DNA from 3 places in the Colwellia asteriadis genome. Region 3 is predicted to be linked to each of the others. Evidence: predicted binding sites of a transcription regulator. Region 3 holds the regulator's gene; each other region holds the start of a gene.
The links. The regulator LexA, encoded in region 3, represses DNA repair genes until DNA is damaged. The targets are predictions, from matches to a motif close to TACTGTATNNNNATACAGTA.
Positions count from the first base shown of each region.

Region 1: a site for LexA is predicted at 2,092-2,111, ahead of ABD005_RS01200 (YebG family protein). Genes of this name have one in related genera too.
Region 2: a site for LexA is predicted at 2,381-2,400, ahead of recN (DNA repair protein RecN). Genes of this name have one in related genera too.

Region 1 is NZ_BAAAFA010000001.1:291,996-296,607, forward strand. Features, by position in the region: gene ABD005_RS01185 (chemotaxis protein) at 1-111, opposite strand, end outside; gene ABD005_RS01190 (response regulator) at 108-473, opposite strand; gene ABD005_RS01195 (M48 family metallopeptidase) at 837-1,613, opposite strand; gene ABD005_RS01200 (YebG family protein) at 1,661-2,017, opposite strand; gene ABD005_RS01205 (DUF3718 domain-containing protein) at 2,477-2,821, shown strand; gene mrcB (penicillin-binding protein 1B) at 2,967-4,612, opposite strand, start outside.
Region 2 is NZ_BAAAFA010000005.1:209,142-213,753, forward strand. Features, by position in the region: gene dnaK (molecular chaperone DnaK) at 1-316, opposite strand, end outside; gene grpE (nucleotide exchange factor GrpE) at 586-1,221, opposite strand; gene nadK (NAD(+) kinase) at 1,388-2,269, shown strand; gene recN (DNA repair protein RecN) at 2,440-4,128, shown strand; gene ABD005_RS08910 (outer membrane protein assembly factor BamE) at 4,323-4,612, shown strand, end outside.
Region 3 is NZ_BAAAFA010000006.1:113,720-118,331, forward strand. Features, by position in the region: gene ABD005_RS09900 (nicotinate phosphoribosyltransferase) at 1-84, opposite strand, end outside; gene prs (ribose-phosphate diphosphokinase) at 95-949, opposite strand; gene ABD005_RS09910 (NUDIX hydrolase) at 1,282-1,989, shown strand; gene lexA (transcriptional repressor LexA) at 2,196-2,828, shown strand; gene coxB (cytochrome c oxidase subunit II) at 3,260-4,612, shown strand, end outside.

The sequences.
Region 1 (4,612 bases), on a different contig from region 3:
AACAAAGGTGTCAAGGTAACGAGCAAGTTGATCACTCGCTTGACCCATCGCCACATTGATAAGCTCTTGCAAACAGTCCTGTTGATCTTCTGTTAAATGAAATGCGTTCATAGTAGGCCGTGCTGTTGTAGCTCTTGGGTTAAACGTTCAGCTTTAATTGGCTTTTGTAAAAAAGCTTTTGCTCCTAATGCCAGAACTTTACTCTGCATCTCAGGTTGAATATCTGCCGAAATAACAAAAACACTACATTCAATATTCAGTTTTTGTATGCCTTGAAGCACACCAACACCATCAATACCTGGCATCGTTAAATCAAGAAAGAGTATGTCAATATTGCTGGCACGCAGTATTGTTAAGGCTTCAACGCCGTTAGTCGCAGTTTGAAGGTTATCATGCCATGATTCAGGCAAGCTTCGAAGCACTTGCTTTCGAGCCATATTTGAGTCATCACAAATAAGTACAGCTGGGCTCATAAGAGGGGGGATCCTTGCGCCATTATTATTATATTGCTGATAACTTACCCTAAAAAGCCTCATTTGTTAATCAACAATTGCTTTTTTTTCACATTTATTAAGAGCAGTATTGACGTTTTTACTGACAGCCCTACTATAAATACTCAGCATAACTAACATCAACCAACACCATGAGAAGACCTGCCTGAGTTAGGGTTAAAAATCGATAACTTAACTATCAACGCGAAAGTAACATTAGGGTGATATGTAGTAGGGTTGTAAAATTAACACTAATACAAGATAACGAAAAAGGCTAAAGTCTCATTTAGATGTAGGTCCGTGTATAGTTCGAAATTGACATATAAAACAATTATTTGTTAATGATTATTTTAACGTCGGCCAATGAAGTGCCTGTTGATGTTCACTAAGCCATTGCTTAGCTTTTAGATATTCTGGGCAGTGTTTAGCAACCAAACGCCAAAAGTTATTTGAATGGTTCAAATGCACCAAATGACAAAGCTCATGAATAATCACATAATCAATAACCCACCACGGCGCCATCATTAATAAATAGTTAAGACTGATTTCTTTACGACTATTACAACTTCCCCATCGAGCTTTATATTGACGAATATTAAGTTGCGCAGGAACAAGTTTAGTTTGCTCGCTGAGCTGCTTAACTCGCGCTGGCATCAATTCTTTAGCTTGCTCACTTAAATAGCTTTCGATATGTTTTTTTACTGAACGAGCTAAAGCTGCTTCATTACTGAGTCTGTTATAAATACGATGGCTAATATTAACCTGTAAATAATTCAGCTCAGTATTTTTGTGATGAGTACTTTTGTGACTAGTGCTTTCCTGATTAATGACTGCGTGGTTATAAACAACACTCACATCACTACGCTTAGCCTGCGCAATAGTTAGCGTATATTGTTCGCCTAAAATATACAGCTTTGCCCCTTCAACAAAATGACATTGATGGCTCAAATTTTCACGCTGAGCTAGCAACTTCTCTTGTAGCCAAGCTGATTTTTTGTTGATGAAGCCCTTAATAAAAGCTTCATCAACAAAAGAAGGTGCGCGAACAATAATACGTCCTTGCTTTACCTGTAGTCCTAGGGTTTTACGCCGCTCACTACGAATTAATTGATATTCAAGCATCAACAAAAACGGTGTGATAGTCTAAAATCAATCAAAAAATAGCGCTCTTAATTAGGCTTTACTTTAGCTTTTGGCGCTTTTTTCTCAACATCAGACGTTACCTTATCCACTGCAGCTTGTTCAGCTACTGGCTCACTCGCTGGTGTTGGTACTTTTTTCGTTGCCTTTTTAGCAGGCTTTTTGGCGAGTAAAGCAACAAGCACTTCTTCACGTTTTTGTGCTAAATAAATGCTCAACTCCTCTGCTAATCCATCGCTTAGCTCAACAGGTGATTCGGCAAACACTTCTGCTAAGTTATCAGCCATATCCAACATGCGATCATATTCATCTGCTGATTTCTTATCCATAAACGTTTTTACCTCTGCCCCATGTCTAATCACTACAAATCGACTTTCAACTGCCATGCGTTTTCCTATTCCTCTAAAGTAAACAAAGCGTCACGCTACCTAATTTCACACAATACCACAGACTCAACAAAAACTGTATATAAAAACAGTTACATTTATAACGCACTCCCCAAATTTAACAATAATTAATTTAAACGAACTGACATTCAACTGATGACCAACTGCATATACTAAGAATTTCGTATGTTGAAATACGTCTAAATGTAAATGTTCGTAACAGAGATAACATCTGTTTATTTAATAAGCAACAAAACAATCAACTACTTAATAAATATTAATCATTCTCTTTGACATTTTTTACTTACATCCGTAACCGAAATGCTTACAACTTTTCTATAAAAACCAGTCACTATTATAAGTGTGCAGAGGGCATTGCATTAATAACTGCACGGTTGTTAGTTAACGCAATTAACTAGCTAAAAATATAATTTAACTGACTTATTATTGGAGAATATAATGACTACTTTTAAAAAAACCTTATTAGCCGCTGCAGCAATTCTACCTCTAGTGGCTTTATCACTACCTAGCCATGCTGTTATGGACTCTTACATGGAGAAAGCGCTAATTAATGTTTGTAAAGCAGCGAAAAGTAATAGCGTACTTAAACTTAAAAGCACTACCAAATATTACCGCTTAAAAACGAAAACCGTTGCTTTGGGTTTGGTTTGTAACGGCGATGATGTCATTACTTTTGCTGAAAGCTATGGCGCAAACAAAACTGCAGCTACGCTGCAAAAAAGTATCGGACGAGTTAGTATTACTGATGTTGCTTCTGTACAAAAGTTAAATGTAACTTTCTAGAACGTGAAAATACAATAAGATTAAATGAAAGTTAATAGGCTCTTGAATAAGTTATCGTTAATAGCATGCTTAGAGTAACTCATGCTATTAACCTGCTTATTTTACTATTAATTAAAAATCGCTTTCTTAGCTCGCGACGCTGAAATTAGCTTGTGCTAAAGAGCTTTTCAAACCATGATCGTTTATCTACTTTAGGTTGTAAGCAGTTTTTAGAAATACGAACCCCCGCAGCAACGGCAGGATAAAGTGTAGTACCTTCACACTGCTCGTTTACCGCTAGCCCTGTTTTTTGTTCAAATGGCAGCATAATAACCCCATCGGGCATATGCTCTTTTCTATCGCTAATACCTTGCGCTTTCATAAAATCAGCAAATAAAGGTAATGCGCCACTACTGCCTGTTAGCCCTGTCGGCTTGTTATCATCGTTGCCTAGCCATGTGGTCACTAGATGTTTGGCGTCATAACCAACAAACCAACTGTCACGTAAGTCATTACTGGTACCGGTTTTACCTGCAACACTGTTATTAGGTAAGCGCCAGCTAAGTGATTTTGCCGAGCCAATTTGAGTAACTTGCCCTAACGCATAATTTAATAAATAAGCACCATGATTAGATAGACGCTGCTCTTGCAAGTCATTATACGTCCACAAGGTTTCACCTTGGCTCGACATAATATGAGTAATTGCATGACTTTTCTTATATTGACCATTCGCTGCAATCGGTAAATAAAGCTGATTAATTTCTACTGGCGACATAGTCATCGAGCCTAGCAGCATTGCTGGGCGCATCGTAATATCTTGCTGATAGCCTAATAAATGTATAGCATCTGCGACATTATCAAGTCCTAGCGCCATACCTAAATTCACCGTTGGTATATTTAATGAATTCACTAAGCCGGTAATAAGTGGCACTTGACCACGGTATTTACCATCATAGTTTTTCGGTCGCCACAAGTGGCTTACTTGTGTATCACTCTTTTTATTTTGGCCGGTTTCACGGCTTAATGTAATAGCTTTATCGTCAAGTAATGTTGCTAAATTATATTGTTCAAAACGCTCTAACGCAGCTAAGTAAATAGCAGGTTTAATTAATGAACCAATTTGACGTTTTGCATCTAACGCGCGATTAAAGCCAGCAAAACCGCTAACACGATCTCCCGCTAAAGCTCTTACTTCTCCCGTTGAAATATCACTAACCACCATAGCGGCCTGTAAAGATTTTTGTTGGTATTTTTTTTCTAACAACGGCAACTGCGTATTAATAGTTTGCTCAACTAATTGCTGACTACGATGAGAGAAACCAGTAAAAACTTTAATGCCTGATTTGCGAAGATCTTCAGAAACCAACTCGTTTAATTCTTGGTTAACTAATTGTAAATACGCTGGGTATTTTTTCTTTCTACTTTGTCGCTTATTTGTCACGCTTAACGGTGCATTTACCGCATATTTAAACTCAGCAAGCGATAACATGTCTTGCTCAAGCATTAAACGTAAAATTAAATCTCTGCGTTGTTTAGCGCGTTTAGGGTGGCGCCGAGGATCATAGTAGCTCGGGCCTTTCACTTGTGCGATGAGTAATGCTATTTCATGGTTTGTTAACTGCGCAATATTTTTTCCAAAATAGAAGTTTGATGCCAAGCCAAAACCATAAACACCATGAGCAAAGTTTTGTCCTAAATAAACTTCATTTAAATAGGCTTCAAGTAGCTGATCTTTGCTGTAGCGAAACTCTAAAATAAGCGCCATTAAGGCTTCTTGCGCTTTTCTGGTTAAAGTACGGTCTCGCGTTAAAA
Region 2 (4,612 bases), on a different contig from region 3:
GTGCAGTAACCCATGCATCACCGTTGTCTGCTTTAACAATACCAAATGGCATAATTTTAATATCACGTTGTACTTCTTCGTCATCAAAACGACGACCAATTAAACGTTTAATTGCGAATAATGTATTTTTTGGGTTAGTTACAGATTGACGCTTAGCAGGTTGACCTACTAATGTTTCGCCATCTTCAGTGTAAGCAATAATTGAAGGAGTGGTACGGTCACCTTCTGCATTTTCAATAACACGAACTTTGTCGCCGTCTAATACAGCAACACAAGAGTTAGTTGTACCTAAGTCAATACCAATGATTTTACCCATGAGGGAAGCTCCTATCTATTACGTTTACTCTCAAAAGAGAATAATATTAATTAATCAATTGTTGAAATAGTTAATGGGGGTGGGAAAATGCTTTTCAATAGAAAATTTATAAAAATTTCATTTTATTTTAAAAATAATTTTTACGACTTACCTTGCCTCTATTATTTGTTAACCTTGCACTGGTAAGCATTATCATTTACACCCGCCATAAACAAAAAAACCAGACTGAACGTCTGGTTTTTAATACCTAATAAGGCGGTAGTAATAACTTATGCTGACTCATCAACACTCGGTGCAGCTTTAGATACCATTACCATTGCTGGGCGAATTAATCGACCATTTAGCTCGTAACCTTTTTGCATCACGGCAATAACTGTGTTTGGCGCAACACCAGGTACTTCTTGCATAGACATTGCTTGATGAAATTCAGGATTGAATGGTTGGTCTTGTGGATCAACCGCTTTAACACCAAACTTCTCTAAAGATGATGTTAAACCTTGTAGCGTTAGCTCAACACCTTCAATCACGGCTGCTTTACTATCGTCTTCTTTATCAATATTTTGTAAAGCACGTTCAAGGTTATCAACCGTAACTAACATTTCACCGGCAAATTTCTCTAATGCAAACTTGCGCGCTTTTTCTACATCTTGAGCTGCGCGGCGACGTACGTTATCGACTTCAGCTTTAGCACGAATCACAGAGTCTTTTTGATCAGAAACGGTAGATTGCGCTGCCACTAATGCTAATTCTAATTCATTAATTTTTTCTTGCTCTGCACTAAGTACTTCATGTGCATGCTCGTGTTGCTCTTCAACTTGCTCTTCTGCCTGCTGTACTATTTCATCAGCTAATTGCTCAGGGCTAAGCGTTTGTTCGTTTTTATTTGTCGTTGACTCAGTTGTCATGAAAACCTCAATTTTAAGCGTCATTTTTAACTATTGCTGTCATTATGGGGACTATGAAAAATCTTTCAAGCATCAATTATCAACAAATTATAAAAATGTGAACTTTACAATGAGATAAAATCCAGCGAAACTGCCACTATTATGGATATAAAAAGCAGACCTAACAATGGCTCAACTTTATAAAACAATTGGCCTTATTGGTAAACCAAAACATGATGGTGCCAGCGCGACTATAGTCAAGCTATACCACTATTTAACCGAAAAAAATTATCACGTTATTATTGAGCAATCAGTTGCCCAACACCTTGACCTTCACGAGGCAAAAACAGGCACCTTAACCGATATTGGCGAGCAAGCAAATCTTGCCATTGTTGTTGGTGGTGATGGTTATATGCTAGGTGCCGCACGCGTACTTTCTTGTTTTGACATTGGTGTTATTGGTGTTAACCGCGGTAATTTAGGGTTTTTAACCGATCTTTCCCCTAGCGATATTATTGCACCATTAGAAGAAATACTGGCAGGAAAATCACGCTCTGAGCAACGCTTTATTATAGAAGCAGAAGTATATCGTCACGGTAAGTTAAAAAGCTCAAATAGCGCGGTTAATGAAGCAGTACTTCATGCGGGTAAAGTAGCAAGCATGATTGAATTTGAAGTGCATATTGATGGCTCATTTATGTTTAGTCAGCGCTCTGACGGGCTAATTGTATCAACCCCTACTGGTTCAACCGCTTACTCTATGTCAGCTGGCGGCCCTATTTTAACGCCTAACTTAAATGCACTTTCACTAGTGCCAATGTTTCCGCATACCTTAACAAGTCGCCCTATTGTGGTTGATGGTAACAGTGAAATTAAGTTATTACTCTCAAACGATAACCATGACAATTTACAAGTAAGTTGCGATGGTCATGTTATTTTAGCGGTAATGCCTGGCGATGAAGTTATTATCAAAAAGAGTGAATGTAGTATTCGGCTTATTCACCCATTAAGTCATGATTACTTCAATGTATTGCGTAGTAAATTAAGCTGGGGTAATAAACTTTACTAAACCTCAACAATAACGCTTACTTTTATTAAATAGAAATAAATTCAATGTGTTAATAAAGCACGTTCAAAATATCATCAAATAATTGCAAATATTACTTGAACAAAAAACAGTTACTGTATAAATTAACAGTAACTGTTTTTTTACTTTTGGGCTAAAGCCTGAGGCAAGCTATGTTACTGCAACTTAATATACAAAATTTTGCGATTGTCCGCTCTCTTGAGATTGACTGGCAAGCAGGCATGACAACAATTACTGGGGAAACTGGCGCGGGTAAGTCTATTGCCATTGATGCATTAGGCTTATGTTTAGGTGATAGAGCCACGACTAATGTAGTTAGACCCCATTGTAAAAAAGCCGAATTAACCGCTAACTTCGACACTAAAGACAATACTATTGCACAGCAATGGTTACAAACTCACGATCTTGATTTAGAGGGAGAAAGCCACTGCATATTAAGACGCGTTATTTCAGCAGAAGGTCGCTCTAAAGCCTATATTAATGGCAGCCAAGTACCATTAGCGCAACTTAAAGAAGTTGGTCAATTATTAATTAATATACACGGTCAGCATGATCACCAACTTATTGTCAAAGCCAGCCATCAATGTCAATTACTTGATGGTTATGCCAAACACCAAGTATTACTTGATGATGTAAAACATTATGCTCAGCAATATAAAAAGTTAACGAAAGAGCTAGAATTGTTGCAACAAAACAAGCAACAACGAGAGGCTAAACAGCAGCTATTACAATACCAAGTAACTGAGCTTGATGAATTTAACCTACAAGAAAATGAATTTACTACCCTTGAGGCCGACTATAAAAGACATAGCAATGCACAAGACTTACTTGATACTACGCTAAGCACTTTACAAAGCCTGTCTGAAAATGAAAACTTTAATATTATTGATACCTTAAGACATTGTAATGACAATATAAGCGCACTCGCTCGTGTTGATAACCAACTCGAGAGTGTTGCCGCTTTACTCAATGAATCATTAATACAACTAGATGAAGCTAATGATGAGTTAAAACATTATTATCAACAAGTTGAGCTAGACCCTGAAAGTTACAATATGATTGAAGAGCGTTACTCTAGCGCTTTACAACTAGCTAAAAAACACCAATTATCACCTGATGCGCTTGTAGGTTTTCATCAAGAATTAAAACAAGAGCTCACTAATATTTCAAACGATGAGTCGCGTATAGACACCGTTATTGAAGAATTAGAAAAGGTTAAAGGCTTTTACTTTGATGCTGCATCTGCGCTTTCCCATTCAAGACAACAAGCCGCAACGAGCTTAAGTGAACTCATTAGTCATAGTATGCAAGAATTAAATATGCCCCACGGACAATTTAATATTGCAGTTAGCAACCAAAAAACGACTAAAGGCGCGAACAAAGAATTAATCAGTATTAACGGAGTTGATGAAATTAACTTTCAAGTTAGTATTAACCCTGGCCAAGCACTTGAAGCTATGCATAAAGTTGCTTCTGGCGGAGAGCTCTCGCGTATTAGCTTAGCTATGCAAGTTATTTTGGCTGACAAAGTAGTAACTCCTACCCTTATTTTTGATGAGGTTGATGTTGGTATTAGTGGTCCAACCGCAGCAATGGTTGGCAAAAAATTACAACAACTAGCAAAAAACACTCAGGTTATTTGTGTAACCCACTTACCTCAAGTTGCTTGTAAGGGCCACCAACAATTATTTGTAAGTAAATTAACTGATGGTGAACATACAGAAACAAGTGTAACGGAACTTAGTAAGCAAAGCCGTGTCCAAGAAATTGCTCGCTTGCTTGCTGGTGATAAAATATCTCAACACAGCTTAGCAAATGCCAAAGAACTATTAGCGGGCTAACAAACGTAAGCAGCACATTAAAGAGCAAATAAAGTTATTACGAGTTAATAACTTAGCGCTCACTTTAAGTAAAAAAAATGTGTTGCTTTACGACTTTTTTCTCAGTTTTTTCGTATTCGTAAGAAAATAGCTTTGAATCTAACGCTGTGCTTGGTTATCATGCCTGCTCACACTTACTAGGATAATTAAATTTCATGTTGTTCCGTATTACCGTTCTTATTGCTGCATTATCTCTTTCTGCGTGTTCTAGCTGGGTTTTTCGCTATGATATCCCGCAAGGAAACTACCTTGAACAAAAGACTATTGAAAAACTACAAGTAGGTATGACTAAAGAACAAGTTAAATTTATTTTAGGCAGCCCTGTTGTAGTCGACGCTTTTAATAACGACACATGGCATTATGTTTATAAGCTAAAGTCAGGTCGTGATAGAGACTTTGATATTCAGAAGAAATTTATTCTCAACTTTGTTGACGACAAACTAAC
Region 3 (4,612 bases):
AACTTCAGTCACATCAGGGTGGTAAGCACGACTATGAAATTCTTTATAAACATCTTTTTGCATACTAGCAGCGGTAATAGTCATTATAGTTTCCTTACATTTCAATAATTTGTAATTTTATTTTGTTACTTGTCGTAAATTCTTCAATAGGTCGAAAAGAGTCAGTGGTATAAATAGTGTCAATTAACCCCTCAAACACCGATAACCCTTTTGAAAAAATACCGTGAGTGATAAACAGCGATACTTCCACAGCACCTTTGTCTTTTAACACCTTGGCTAATTCGATAAACGTTCTGCCACCATCACATATATCATCAGCGATGAGTACTTTTTTACCTTCAACATCACCCAAAATTTCAGTTTTAATGATTTCGCCTGTTTTAAAATTTCGCATTTTTTGTGCTTGAATCACCTCGGGCTCACCATTAAATGTCTCCGCTATTTTAATAGTTTTTTTACTCGCGCCAGCATCAGGTGAAATTAACGTAAGCTCACCTATAGATAAACGTTGACTTAATTCATCACAGCGCTCAAGTAAGTTAATTTGCGGTATGTTGACCACTCTATTTAATAACGCTGGTGATACTTCACTATGCGCATCCCAAATAGTAACTTTGGCAAAACCTAAACTATTTATGAAGTTTGCCATAACCGCGGCACCTAAGGCTTCACCTTCTACACAAACTCTATCTTGGCGGGCATAAGGAAAATAAGGAATAACGAGCTCAATAGGAAGCGCTTCATTTGAAAGTCGTTTAAGTGCATCAACAGCAATCATTAATTGAACAAGCTTTGATGAGTCAGTAAGACGTGCAAAGATCTCTATTTTACTGGTTGTGGCAAAGTCACTTGGATTAAAGCGAATATGCTCTTCTCCCCCAGAAAAAGTGAAGCTGTCAAAAGTAATAGCCGTTTTATTTCCGACGAGTTCATGGCTAAATATTTTCATGTTACTTCCTTTTATTTAAATTGTGTCCTAAAGACACAAATAATTTAGCAAAGAGTTTACTATAGATCAAGTTAATTATGTCATAGAGACACAATCAACATTTAAAAGCGCAAATTAGTGTAGCAGCTAAAATAATCAACTCATATAACTTACTAAGATAACTTATTAATATAAATAAGAAATGCAATGAACTACGCTAAGCATTTAAGTAAGATATTAATAGATAGATAAATAGCCAAACAGCTTTAGCTAAAGAGTAATTAATGACCGTTGTTATTGATATAACAAGTAAATTAGCTTAATGTGTCATAAAGACATAAAGAGTCGTTCACATGAACCCAAAAATGACCCCCTACAATATAAATGAATTCAAAAATCCACTGTTTACGGTAGATAGTGTGTTATTCACTGTTGAGCATAATTGTTTAAAAGTACTGCTGGTTAAACGTGCAAATGAGCCTTTTCTTGGTAGCTGGGGGCTTCCAGGTGGATTTGTTAATGTTGACGCAGATGCCACAACCGATATTACAGCCTTAAGAAACCTCAAAGAAAAAACTAACGTTGCGCCGCAATATTTAGAGCAATTACAAACATTTTCAAACACTAGCCGTGACCCTAGAGGCTTTAGCGTTACCTTAGTTTACTTTGCCTTAATCGCTGCACAACAAGTTTCATCACACATTGCAACCATCGACGAAGTGCAATGGGTAGAGCTTGATAAGCTAAACAGTTTATCAATGGCATTTGATCATAAAATGATTATTGAGCACGCCAAGCAACGCTTACAGCAAAAAGCACTTTATTCGATGGTACCTGTGTATTGTTTACCCGAGTATTTCACTGTCGGTCAGCTAAAATCTGTAATTGAAACCATCATAGGCAAAACCATACAACGCAAAAGTCTTATTCGACGTATTGAGGCTGCCAATATGTTTGAAGCTATTGACGAAAAGGTTAAGTCGGGTGGGCGATTAGCGCAACAATACAAAGTAAAATCGGGTGTTGATATTGTTCATTTTGAACGTAATTTAAGTGTTTAAGCATAAAAGTTAGTTTACAAGGGTATCTTAGCATTAGCTGATCGTCTGTAACATGAGCAATAGCTTTATTAACTGACACCTATTTGCAAAAACTTTCGCTGAATTTCAAACCAACAAAAATCAGTAAAAAACATACAGTACTTGCCTTTAAATACAGCCTGTATATACTAACAGTAACACTGTGTAAATTTACAGGCTAAATAATAATGAATTCGATACTCGATTTACCTTCGTTGACTAAAAGACAGCAACAAATATTAGACCTAATTAAAGATAAAATTGCTGATACTGGTATGCCACCTACTCGGGCTGAAATAGCGACTTTTTTTGGTTTTAAATCAGCTAATGCTGCCGAAGAGCATTTAAAAGCCCTTGCAAAGAAAGGTTACATTGAAATGTTAGCAGGTACCTCTCGTGGTATCCGTTTAACAGAAGAAATTATGGAAGAAGCGGGTTTACCACTTATTGGCCGTGTTGCCGCAGGCGAGCCTATTTTAGCGCAAGAGCATGTTGAAGATCATTACAAAATGGATGGTAGCCTTTTTCATCCGCCCGCCAATTACTTACTACGTGTTAACGGCGAAAGCATGAAAGATATTGGTATTTTAGATGGTGATTTACTAGCGGTTCACCAAACAACTGACGTGCAAAATGGTCAAGTTGTTGTTGCTCGTGTTGAGGATGATGTTACCGTTAAGCGCTTTAAGCGCGAGGGTAATATTGTTTATTTGCATGCTGAAAATGAAGATTTCTCCCCGATTAAAGTTGATTTAACACAACAGCAATTTAGTATTGAAGGTTTAGCTGTTGGTGTAATACGCAACGGTAACTGGATGTAACTCTAGTTTATAAAAACCGCACCACTATTAATAAAGAGCCAGTAAATAAATTTCAATAAATTCTTTTGATCTTTATTTACTGGCTCTTTAGTTTATTAAACCTCCGCTCAAACCTCGTACCTCCTACTAATGAAGACTATTTAGAGTTAACACTCTATTGAATTAAATGGTTTTTTTTCAATTCCTGTTCTATAAATTATATTGACCTACAATCAAATGTAGCGTATTCATAATACAAATAACGCATAAAAAACGAACAAAAAGAATAAGACGTTAATGCGCTAATACTCTCTCATCGAAGATTGTTATTATCAGCTCTCGTCACTAGCTAGTTTATAAAATAATAATAAAACTAACAGATATTCAGTTCAGTGGGCCGTGATTTACATTGCTGCAATTCTGTTTTCTATGCATTAGAAAGGAGATGTCGAGTGAGCAGACGTAACCTAGCTTGGCTACTATGGCTAAGTGTATTTAGTAATTCAACATGGGCAAACAGTAAGCTTAATTTAACCCAAGGTGTTACCGAAATAAGTAGAGAAGTATATGATTTACATATGCTTGTGCTCTATATTTGTACCGCTATTGGCGTTATAGTTTTTGGCATTATGTTCTGGTCTATCGCGTTTCACCGAAAATCTAAAGGTGCAAAGCCTGCAGACTTCCATGAAAGTACTAAAGTAGAAATTCTCTGGACCGCTATCCCTATTGTTATTCTTATTGCTATGGCAATTCCCGCAACTAAAACACTTATCGCTATGGAAAATAACGATAATTCTGACGTTACTATTCAAATTACCGGTTCACAATGGAAATGGCATTATAAATACTTTGATCAAGATATTGAGTTTTATTCTGTGTTATCGACGCCTCGTGAGCAATATGAAAACCATCAAGGCGAATCTGATAAAAGTGAAAATTATTTATTAGAAGTTGATAAACACCTTGTTATTCCCGCCAACCAAAAAGTACGTTTTTTAATTACCTCTGACGATGTTATTCATTCATGGTGGGTGCCTGCATTCGCAGTTAAACAAGATGCCAACCCTGGTTTTATTAATGAAGCATGGACCAAAGTCGACGAGCCAGGTATTTATCGTGGTCAGTGTGCCGAATTATGCGGTAAGGATCATGGGTTTATGCCCATTGTTGTTGAGGTAAAGTCTGTTGAAGATTACCAATTATGGCTTGATGAGCAGCACGAGTTAATAGCGCAAGCAGCTGATGCTGAAAAAGCCTCACTAAGCGCAGAAGCTTCAATGGATGAATTAATGGCCTTAGGTGAGAAAACCTATGTCGCTTATTGTGCAGCATGTCATCAAGTATCGGGAGCAGGTTTACCTCCTGCTTTTCCTGCTCTTAAAAATAGCCCCATTGCGACTGGCGATGTTAATACGCACATTCAAATAGTCTTTAATGGTAAAGCCGGTACTGGCATGCAAGGTTACGGTAAACAATTAAGTTTGAAAGAAATCGCTGCTGTTGTCACCTATGAGCGCAACGCTTGGGGTAACAATACTGGCGATGCTGTACAAGCATCTCAAGTGAAATCTGCAGCGGGTAACTCAACAGCTAGCGATGAAAAAACGCTCGAGGCAGTAACCCCCACCACCACTGACACTAGCGACAAAAAAGTCGACGCCCCCACGGTTACCAATACTGCGACCGAAGACCTCACTAAGATCTACAGTAAAGAGGAATTAATGACAATGGGTGAAAACGTTTATATGAAAGCGTGTGTTGCTTGCCATCAACCTACAGGAGCAGGATTACCGCCCGCATTT